One region of the Streptomyces sp. NPDC002884 genome, then DNA from elsewhere that is predicted to be linked to it. Evidence: riboswitches for the same ligand, from Rfam matches in the RefSeq annotation. Region 1 holds a riboswitch; each other region holds the start of a gene.
The links. Region 1 has a riboswitch for cobalamin ahead of ABT070_RS07985 (CbtB domain-containing protein). Riboswitches for the same ligand answer to the same signal wherever they lie in the genome.

Region 1 (3,264 bases):
GGACGGCAGGCCGTAGAGGTGCAGCTCCCCGTCCCAGATCAGGGTCGGCCACATGACGGACGGGTCCCGCTGCCGGAAGTGGAAGACCTGCTGCTGGGTCACCCGCAGCGGTGGCAGGGCGACGGGCAGTCCGAGCTCGGGCAGCCACGCGCCGGCCGCGACCACCACCGTGTCGGCGACGATCTCGCGGCCGTCGTCGGTGTGCAGCCGCGCCTTCCCGCTCCCCCGGACGTCGATGCCGGTGACGCGGGTGCCGATGATCGCCCGCGCCCCGTGCTCGATCGCCCGCCGTACGCAGGCCCCGACGGTCTCGTCGGCGTGGACCACGCCCGCGTCGGGGTGGTGGAGCACCGGACCGGTGATGCGGATGTACGGCCAGCGCTCCGCGGCGGCTTCCGCGCCGAGGAGTTCGTGCGGCACTCCGGCCGCGGCGAGGAGACCGGCGATCACCTTCGGGTCGTGGTCCTCGCCCATGTCGAGCCCACCGGTCGTGCGCAGCAAGGGGGTCGAGCTGTCGTCCTCCAGCTCCCGCCACTGCTCGTACGCCTGTCCGGTCAGCCGTACGTAGAAGGGGTCGGCGTACGCCCTCCGGAAGATCCGTGAGCTCCCGTGCGAGCTGCCGTGCCGGTGGCCGACGTCGTACGCCTCGACGAGCGTGACCTCGTGGCCCCTGCGGGCCAGTTGCCAGGCGGTGGCCGCGCCCATGAGTCCGGCGCCGACTACGGCGATCACAGTCCCTCCCCGGGGATCCGGCCGGTGCCCACGAGCGGAACGCGGGCCATGCCGGCGGACTCGATCGTACGGGCGACCGGGTCCTCGGATGTCAGGAGGACCGGGACCCCCGACGCGACGGGGTCGGCGGCGAGCGGCGCGAACCGGCGGGGAGTGACGGCGAGGCCGGGGGCGGCTGCCGTGTACCGGCGGGAGTGACGGCGGGGCCGGAGGCAGTTGCCGTGTACCGGCGGCCGGTCGGATGTTCGTCCCGGCAGTTTCACCGGCCGCCGGTCCGGCGGGCTCGCGAACGCGGGAGGGCCCCCGGAACGGTTCCGTGGGCCCTCTCGTCGGGTCGTGATGCCGGTCAGGTCACTGCGGGGCGGCCACCGGCGTGCCCGCGGTCACCGTGGCGGGCTTGGGGTGCAGCAGCCGTTCGGCCAGTTCGCCGAAGACGAGGCCGAAGCCCGCCCAGAGCGTGAGCTGCATGGCGAGGGCGGACAGGCGGAACCGCCACAGCAGGGTCGCGGGGAAGTCGCTCGGCACCTCGTTGACGGTCGGCAGGAACTCGTAGGCCAGCCCGATGACGAGCACGAAGCCGAGGACGGCTGCGACGGTGGCGTTCCAGGTGCCCAGCCTCGGTGCGAGCCGCTTGCCCAGGATCACCGCGGCGACCGCGAGCAGCACGCCGAGCACCATCATCAGGAAGTACAGGGTGGTCCGCTTGCCGATGGTGTCGCCGTCGCCGACCGCGGGCGGATTGGCCGGGTACTTCAGGAACGGCACGACGTACACGGCGAGCAGGGCGGTCCCCGACAGCAGAAGGGCCGTGGCCCGCGGGGTGAACCGGCCGACGCGGCCGAGGGCGAAGCAGAAGGCGAGGGCGGCGATGCCGCCGAAGGCCACCCCGTAGATCAGCACGCCGGTGGCGAGGCCGGCGGTGGACTGGAGGCTGCGGGAGACGAGTTCCACCTCGTGGTGCTCGTGGCCCGCGGCATGGGACTCCTCGAAGCCGATCGCGCTGTCGACGTTCGGCTCACCGAGGAAGTAGGCGACGATCAGGGCGAGCACGCCGGCGCCGAGGCCGGCGAGCATGCCCCGCACGAGCAGGTTTCTTACCGTTGCGGAGTTCATGGGTGTGCTGGGGTTCCCCTCGGGTCAGTGGCAGGGGAAGCCGAGCAGGTGGCGGGCGTCGTGCACCCACTCGTGAACGTCCTCGCCGGAGACGACGGCGGTCGCGCCTTGCTCCGCGCCGACGAAGTAGAGCAGGACCAGCATCAGGACGCCGAAGAAGACGGCCCAGGGGGCGATGTCCTTCAGCGGCAACTTGGCGGGTACGACGGGCGTGCTGGTAGTCGGCTGGGCGACATGCTGCGCCATGGCAAGACCTCCTCTGGGAGTTCGCGTCCCATCTCGGTGGTGCACATGACGACGGCCACGGGTCTGACTCGCGGTGCGCCCCTTCGGGGTACACCGTCCACAGTGGCGCGACCGTGCCGGATTCTCACCGGCTTCCGTCTCGCCGTCGTCAAATATCAGAGCGACGGTACCGCGTGTCGGGCCGCTGGCCAATACCGCCCCACCTGGCGTGATTGCCCTCTCCACGGCCAAGTGGCCCGGATCACCGCCCCGGTTGCGGTCACCGGGCCGCCTCCGTGGCCATATCGGGCCCGGGAAGCCGGAGTTCACGCTCGCCGAGCGGGGTGAAGAAACGCTCCACATCGGCCGCCGTGACCTCGGCGAGAGTGGCCGGCGACCAACGCGGGTCGCGGTCCTTGTCGATGACCTGGGCCCTGATGCCCTCGACCAGGTCGGGCGTGGTCAGGGCCGCGCAGGAGACGCGGTACTCCTGCTCCAGCACCCGCTCCAGCACGCCGAGCCGCCCGGCGCGGCGCACGGCGGCCAGGGTGACCTTGAGCGCGGTGGGCGACTTGGCCAGCAGGGTCTCCGCGGTCTCCTTCGCCGCCGGGTCGCCGTGGGCGAACAGCCGTCGGACGATCTCCTCGACGGTGTCGGCCGCGCAGCAGCTGTCGATCCACGCCCGGTGGCCCGCCAGCTCCCCGGCCGGCAAGGGCCGTACATGACGGTCCAGGGCTGCCTGGACGGGCAGACCGGAGAGGTCGTCGACGAACCGACGGAGCGACACGGACGGTACGTAGTGGTCGGCGAGCCCGCACAGCACCGCGTCCCCGGCGCCGATCCGGGCGCCCGTCAGGGCGAGATGGGTGCCCAGTGCGCCCGGGGCGCGGGCGAGCAGGTGAGTGCCGCCGACGTCCGGCACGAAACCGATGCCGGTCTCGGGCATCGCGATCCTCGACCGCTCGGTGACCACCCGGACACCGCCGTGCGCGGAGACGCCGACCCCGCCGCCCATCACGATGCCGTCCATCACGGCGACGTAGGGCTTGGGGTAGCGGGCGATGCGGGCGTTGAGGCGGTACTCGTCGCGCCAGAAGGCGGCCGAGGCGGCGCCGTCGGCGTCGCGGGCGTCGTCGTGGACGGCGCGGATGTCGCCGCCCGCGCACAGCCCGCGCTCCCCCGCCCCGGAGATGA
Region 2 (3,264 bases), 250 kb from region 1:
CGAGGGCGACCTGGCGGCCGGTGTCGCCGAGGGGCTGGTCGTCGCGGACGAAGGACCAGGCGAGCATGGTGACGGGACCGGTGAGCATGCCCTTGACCGGGCGGTCGGTGAGGGACTGGGCGTACGTCGTCCAGCGCACGGTCATCGGTTCGGGGCGGGAGATGTCACCGGCCAGGATCGGCGGGCGGACGTAGCGGGTGCCGTAGGACTGCACCCAGCCGTGCTCCGTGGCCAGGTATCCGGTGAGCTGTTCGGCGAAGTACTGGACCATGTCGTTGCGTTCGGCCTCGCCGTGCACGAGGACGTCCAGGCCGGCCTTCTCCTGGAAGGAGACGACCTCCTGGATCTCGGCCTTGATGCGCTCCTCGTAGCCGCCGGTGTCGATGCGGCCGGCCCGCAGGTCGGCGCGGGCGGTGCGCAGTTCGCCGGTCTGCGGGAAGGAGCCGATGGTGGTGGTCGGCAGCAGGGGCAGGCCGAGGTGGGCGCGCTGGGCCGCGGCCCGCTCGGCGTACGGCTGGGAGCGGCGGGCGTCGGTGTCCCCGACCGCGGCGGCGCGGGCGCGGACGGCCGGGTCGTGGGTGAGGGGGGATACGGTCCGGGCGGCGAGATCGGCCCGGTTCGCGGCCAGTTCGCCCGTGATCGCGTCGGTGCCGAGGGACAGGCCCTCGGCGAGGGCGACGATCTCGGCGGTCTTCTGGCGGGCGAAGGCCAGCCAGCGCCGGGTCTGCGGCGCGATGTCCTGCTCCAGGGCCGTGTCGAGGGGCACGTGGAGCAGGGAGCAGGAGGCGGCCACGTCGACCCGGTCGGCCAGCCCGAGCAGGGTGCCGAGGGTGGCGAGGGACTTCTCCAGATCGTTGATCCACACGTTGCGGCCGTTGACGACGCCGGCGATCAGCCGCTTGCCCGGCAGACCGCCCACGGCGGCGAGGGCGTCGAGGTTGGCGGCCGCGGCGTCGGTGAAGTCCAGGGCGAGTCCGTCGACGGGAGCCTTGGCCAGGACCGGCAGGGCGTCGCCGAGCCGGTCGAAGTAGGAGGCGACCAGGAGCCGGGGCCGGTCGGTGAGCGCCCCGAGTGCACGGTAGGCGCGGGCGGCGGCGTCCAGTTCGGCCGGGGTGCGGTCCTGGACGAGGGCGGGCTCGTCCAGCTGTACCCACCCGGCGCCGGCCGCGCGCAGGTCGGCGAGGACCTCGGCGTACACCGGCAGCAGGCGGTCGAGCAGGGTGAGCGGCTCGAAGTCCGCGGGCACGCCCGGGGCGGGCTTGGCGAGCAGCAGGTAGGTGACCGGGCCGACCAGCACCGGGCGGGCGTCCAGCCCGAGGGCGAGGGCTTCCCGGAGCTCGGCGACCTGCTTGGCCGGATCGGCCGTGAAGACCGTGTCCGGGCCCAACTCGGGCACCAGATAGTGGTAGTTGGTGTCGAACCACTTCGTCATCTCGAGCGGTGCGACGTCCTGGGTGCCGCGTGCCATGGCGAAGTAGCCGTTCAGCGGGTCGGCGGCGACGGCGTCGCGGTGGCGTCCGGGGATCGCGCCGACCATGACGGTGGTGTCCAGGACGTGGTCGTAGTACGAGAAGTCGCCGGTCGGGACCTCGTCGATGCCGGCGTCGGCGAGCTGCCGCCAGTTGGCGGCGCGCAGTTCGGCGGCGGTGGTGCGGAGGGCGTCGGCGCCGACGCGGCCCTTCCAGTAGCCCTCGATGGCCTTCTTCAGTTCCCGGTTCGGGCCCTGACGGGGGTAGCCGTACACGGTGGCCCGTGCCGCCGCGGCTGCGGACTTCGCTGTCACGGAAATCTCCTTCGCGAGATATCTCCCTGGAATCCCGGGACGGGACGCGAGCGCGAAGGGGTGACGGACCGGACGGATCCGACCTCGCGCGGCACAGCGCGGTCGTCCGCCTGATATGTACGCCGACCCGCCCACGAGGTCACCGGGATCTCCGCGCACGAGTGGTTCGTGCGTGGGCAACGGGCAGGTCTTCGGACTCACGGGCACGTCTCGTCGTACGGAGTTCGTACGAGACGGGACACCTACTGACCGTCGCTTCCCAGACCCTGTTCGTGGGTCCAGTGCGTATGACGGCGGTCGTTCCCGTTCACCGCTGCGGGGCAGTCCCGGATTCCCACCGGGTTCCCTCTTGCGACGCATCCCGCCTGGCGGACGGGGCGAACCAGCTGCGCCCGCCAGCCTACGGGGCGGCTCTGCGGCGCGGCGGATCCCGCCCGGCATTCGGGTGGTGAGGTGGAACACGCGTTCGGCATGCTTGGAATACGCCGGGAGCGGGAAACGCCCCGCTCGCGCCAGGACGCTCAGCCTTGGCCGTACACGTGGAATCCCCGGCCGCTCTTGCGGCCCAGCCGCCCCGCTTCCACCATCCGTCGCAGCAGTGGGGGTGGTGCGTAGAGCGGTTCCCTGAACTCGTCGTACAGGGACTCGGCGATGGCGGCGACGGTGTCCGGGCCGATCAGGTCCGCGTGCCGCGACGCCCCTCGGCCGGCCGTTGCGGATCGACCAGAACAGCACCACGTTCGTGCCGTACCCGGTACTTCGTGTCGAGTGAGCCGACGCTGTACCGCCCTCAGGCCGGATCAGCCGTGTGACGTGATGCCGGTTCGGGGTTCAGGGCCTGCTCGGTGGTGGGGTGACAGGCGAGGAGGACGTCGACGCCGACCAGCCGCAGGACGTGCAGGACGGGCTCCTGCGCGGCGGCGATGCGCAGCCAGCCGCCGTGCGCGCCGCTCACCTGCCGGTGCGCGGCGAGGAAGACGTTGATGCCGCTTGGAGTCCATGAAGGTGACGCCGGCGAGGTCCGCCACGACCCGCAGGGGAGGCACCGCGCCGTCCTCGCACAGCAGGGCTTCGCTGAGGACGTCCTTGACGTCGTGGTCGATCTCGCCCCGCACGGTCAGGACTCGCACGCCGTCGACCACGCGATGCGCGACGGACAGGCTGCCTCGCCGGTCCGCGTTCTCGATGTCGCTCACCGTCTCCTCGACTGTGTTCGGGCCGGCCCCGGGTCCGGGCGTGCGCCGAAGATTCTGCCCCACCACCGCGGCGGCATGCACCCCGCGGCTGTGCCGAACGGCACCCCCGTGGCATGCATGGCGCGATCGCGGGTACCGGCGCACGTGAACGGGGGAGTGAGGGCGAGAAACGTGGAGGAATCCCAGTCCGGCGGTGACGGCCGTAACGGGCCGAACGGGCATCTGGTGCGCGCGGGCTTCGCCCTGGGCGCGGACGACGGCTGCATCGCGGACGCCCGCCATCAC
Region 3 (3,264 bases), on a different contig from region 1:
CCTCGGCTTCTCCCTCTCCACCACCCACTCGGTCTCCGGTGCCGTGATGGGCGCCGGACTGGGCCGCAAGGGCGGGGTGGTCCGCTGGTCGACGGCGACCCGGATGTTCGTCGCATGGGGCCTGACGCTCCCGGCCGCGGCCCTGGTGGGCGCGCTCGCCGAGGCCGTCACCGGTCTGGGCGACTGGGGCACGGCCCTCGTGGCGGTCTTCCTGATCGCCTCCAGCGCGGCCATCTGGAAGGTCTCCCGGCGCGAGGTCGTCGACGCCTCGAACGTCAACGAGCCCGAGGAGCCCGCGGGCGTCGTCACGACGGCGATCGCCGCCGTCACCCCGCCGCCCACGGGCACCCTGGCCGAGGACCTCACGGCCGGCCGCACGACGGACCTGACGGCCACGATCCCCGCCCCGGCCACAGAGCCCGCGACCCCCGCCGCTCCCCCGGCCGCGGCCGTCTGAGCCCGCGCACCCGGTACGAAGGAAGAGAAGCAGCATGAAGATCGACTGGGCAGCCCTGGGCTCCGTCTTCGGTGTCAGCCTCGTGATCACCGTAGGCCTCGTCGCCCTGTTCACCCTCGGGATCATGGGCCTGTCGCGGCAGGAACGCGCCACGGCGCAGGGCGACTCGGCCACCCTCGCGGTGACCGGCGCGTACGCCTGCTTCGCGGCCTGCGCGGCGGCGGTGGCGTACGGGATCTCACTGATCGTCGCCTGACGCACCATCCGAACACCCGAGGGGTGCGGGACGGATCACCGTCCCGCACCCCTCGGCGTTCGTGGCCACGCCGACCGGTCCTGTGTGGGGTTCTGCACACTCCAGCCTCGCAGGTCAACAGCAAGTTGACGGGTCTTGCGGGCCGTGGTGGACTGCCCGAGCCATGTACGGCGGCAGAAGAGGAAGCCGGTGTGAATCCGGCGCGGTCCCGCCACTGTCACCGGGGTAGAAACCCCCGGGAGCCAGGAACTCTCGCCGCCGGTCTCGTCGAACCAGGGCGTGGACACCCTGAGTGAGGACATATCGCCATGCTCGCTCGGCCGTTGAGGTACACCACCAGGTCGCTCCCCGACCCCACGGCCGGCTGAGCCGATGCGTGCCGATCGCCTCTACGCGTACGGCGCCGCCACCGGCCTTCTGGGCGACCTGCTGCTCGGCGATCCGCGCCGAGGGCATCCGGTCGCCGCGTTCGGGCGGGCCGCCGGTGCCGTCGAGCGACTGCTGTGGCGGGACCACCGGGGACAGGGCGCCCTCCACGCCGTCGTGTGCGCGGGCGGGGTCGTGGCCCTGGGAGCCGTCGCCGAACAGGCCGTACGCCGTTCCCCCGCCGCTTCCGTCGCTCTGGTCTCCGCCGCCACCTGGGCCGTGATCGGGGGCAGTTCCCTGGTCCGGGAGGCCCGGGTCATCGGGCGGGCGCTCGAAGCGGGGGACATCGAGGCCGCCCGGGAGCGGCTGCCGCATCTGTGCGGGCGGGATCCGCACGCGCTGGACGCCGACGGGATCGCCCGGGCCGTCGTGGAGTCCGTCGCCGAGAACACCTCCGACGCCGTCGTGGGGGCACTGGTGTGGGGTGCCGTGGGCGGGGTGCCGGGCCTGGTCGGGTTCCGGGCCGTCAACACCCTGGACGCCATGGTCGGTCACCGGTCGCCGAGGTATCTGCGGTACGGCTGGGCCGCCGCGCGCCTCGACGACGTCGCCGGCTGGCCGGGAGCCCGGCTGACCGCCGCGCTCGCCGCCGTCGCGGGGGACGATCCCCGGGGCGCCCTGCGGGCCTGGCGGGCCGACGCCCGCAAGCATCCGAGCCCCAACGCCGGTCCGGTGGAGGCCTCGTTCGCGGGCGCCCTCGGGGTGCGGCTGGGCGGCACCCTGTCGTACGCCGGGCGGGTCGAGCACCGGCCCGTGCTGAACGGCGCGGCCGGGCGGCCCGTCGTCGCCCGGGACATCGAACGTGCCGCGTGGCTCTCCCGCCGCGTCGGTCTGCTCGCGCTCGGCGTGACCGTCGCCGCGCGCGCCGTCGCCACGAGCTTCGTCGCGAGGAACCAGAGCAACCGGAGCAACCGGCCGAAGGGGCGTACTTCATGAGCGGGGGACTCCTCGTCGCCGGCACCACCTCCGACGCCGGCAAGAGCGTCGTCACGGCCGGGATCTGCCGGTGGCTGGTGCGGCAGGGGGTGAAGGTCGCGCCCTTCAAGGCACAGAACATGTCCCTCAACTCGTTCGTGACGACGGAGGGCGCCGAGATCGGGCGGGCCCAGGCCATGCAGGCCCAGGCCTGCCGGGTGGAGCCGACCGCGCTGATGAACCCCGTGCTGCTCAAGCCGGGCGGTGAACAGAGCAGCCAGGTCGTGCTGCTCGGCAAGCCGGTGGGCGAGATGAGTGCCCGTGGCTATCACGGGGGACGGCAGCAGAAACTCCTCGGAACCGTTCTCGACTGCCTCGCCGAGTTGCGGGGCACGTATGACGCGGTGATCTGTGAGGGGGCGGGCAGTCCGGCCGAGATCAATCTGCGGCGGACCGACATCGTGAACATGGGGATCGCGCGGGGCGCGCGGCTGCCCGTGCTCGTCGTCGGCGACATCGACCGCGGCGGTGTCTTCGCCTCCTTCTTCGGCACCGTCGCCCTGCTCTCGCCGAAGGACCAGGAGCTGGTCGCCGGGTTCCTGGTCAACAAGTTCCGGGGGGACGTCTCCCTGCTGGAGCCGGGCCTGGACATGCTGCACGGGCTCACCGGGCGGCGGACGTACGGCGTGCTGCCGTTCCGGCACGGGCTCGGGATCGACGAGGAGGACGGGCTGAGGGTCTCGCTGCGGGGAACCGTGCGGGAGTCGAACACCGCCCCGCCCGTCGGCGAGGACGTGCTGCGGGTCGCCGTGTGCGCCGTCCCCCTCATGTCCAACTTCACGGACGTGGACGCGCTGGCCGCCGAACCCGGCGTCGTCGTGCGGTTCGTGGACCGGCCCGAGGAGCTGGCCGACGCCGACCTGGTGGTGATTCCGGGGACCCGGGGGACCGTGCGCGCCCTGGAGTGGCTGCGGGAGCGGGGGCTCGCGCAGGCCGTCCTCCGCCGGGTCGCCGAGCAGCGGCCCGTCCTCGGTGTCTGCGGCGGTTTCCAGATCCTCGGCGAACACATCGAGGACGAGGTGGAGAGCCGGCTCGGGCGGGTGGAGGGGCTCGGAGTCCTTCCCGTCCGGGTGCGGTTCGCCCGCGAGAAGACCCTCACCCGGCCGGCCGGAAGAGCCCTCGGCGAGCGGGTCGAGGGGTACGAGATCCA

Region 2: linked by a shared signal. The riboswitch ahead of metE (5-methyltetrahydropteroyltriglutamate--homocysteine S-methyltransferase) and the one ahead of ABT070_RS07985 (CbtB domain-containing protein) in region 1 are both predicted to bind cobalamin.
Region 3: linked by a shared signal. The riboswitch ahead of ABT070_RS27560 (cobalamin biosynthesis protein) and the one ahead of ABT070_RS07985 (CbtB domain-containing protein) in region 1 are both predicted to bind cobalamin.

The regions. Positions count from the first base shown of each region.
Region 1 is NZ_JBEOVB010000003.1:133,976-137,239, forward strand. It holds gene solA (N-methyl-L-tryptophan oxidase) at 1-732, opposite strand, end outside; gene ABT070_RS07980 (CbtA family protein) at 1,084-1,845, opposite strand; gene ABT070_RS07985 (CbtB domain-containing protein) at 1,870-2,091, opposite strand; cobalamin riboswitch at 2,127-2,280, opposite strand; gene ABT070_RS07990 (enoyl-CoA hydratase/isomerase family protein) at 2,351-3,264, opposite strand, start outside.
Region 2 is NZ_JBEOVB010000003.1:379,561-382,824, reverse strand. It holds gene metE (5-methyltetrahydropteroyltriglutamate--homocysteine S-methyltransferase) at 1-1,783, opposite strand, end outside; cobalamin riboswitch at 1,949-2,185, opposite strand; partial or broken gene ABT070_RS09060 (3-hydroxyacyl-CoA dehydrogenase family protein) at 2,305-2,484, opposite strand; partial or broken gene ABT070_RS09055 (STAS domain-containing protein) at 2,574-2,979, opposite strand; gene ABT070_RS09050 (ATP-binding protein) at 3,097-3,264, shown strand, end outside.
Region 3 is NZ_JBEOVB010000015.1:149,776-153,039, reverse strand. It holds gene ABT070_RS27570 (inorganic phosphate transporter) at 1-457, shown strand, start outside; gene ABT070_RS27565 (hypothetical protein) at 492-713, shown strand; cobalamin riboswitch at 835-987, shown strand; gene ABT070_RS27560 (cobalamin biosynthesis protein) at 1,086-2,075, shown strand; gene ABT070_RS27555 (cobyric acid synthase) at 2,072-3,264, shown strand, end outside.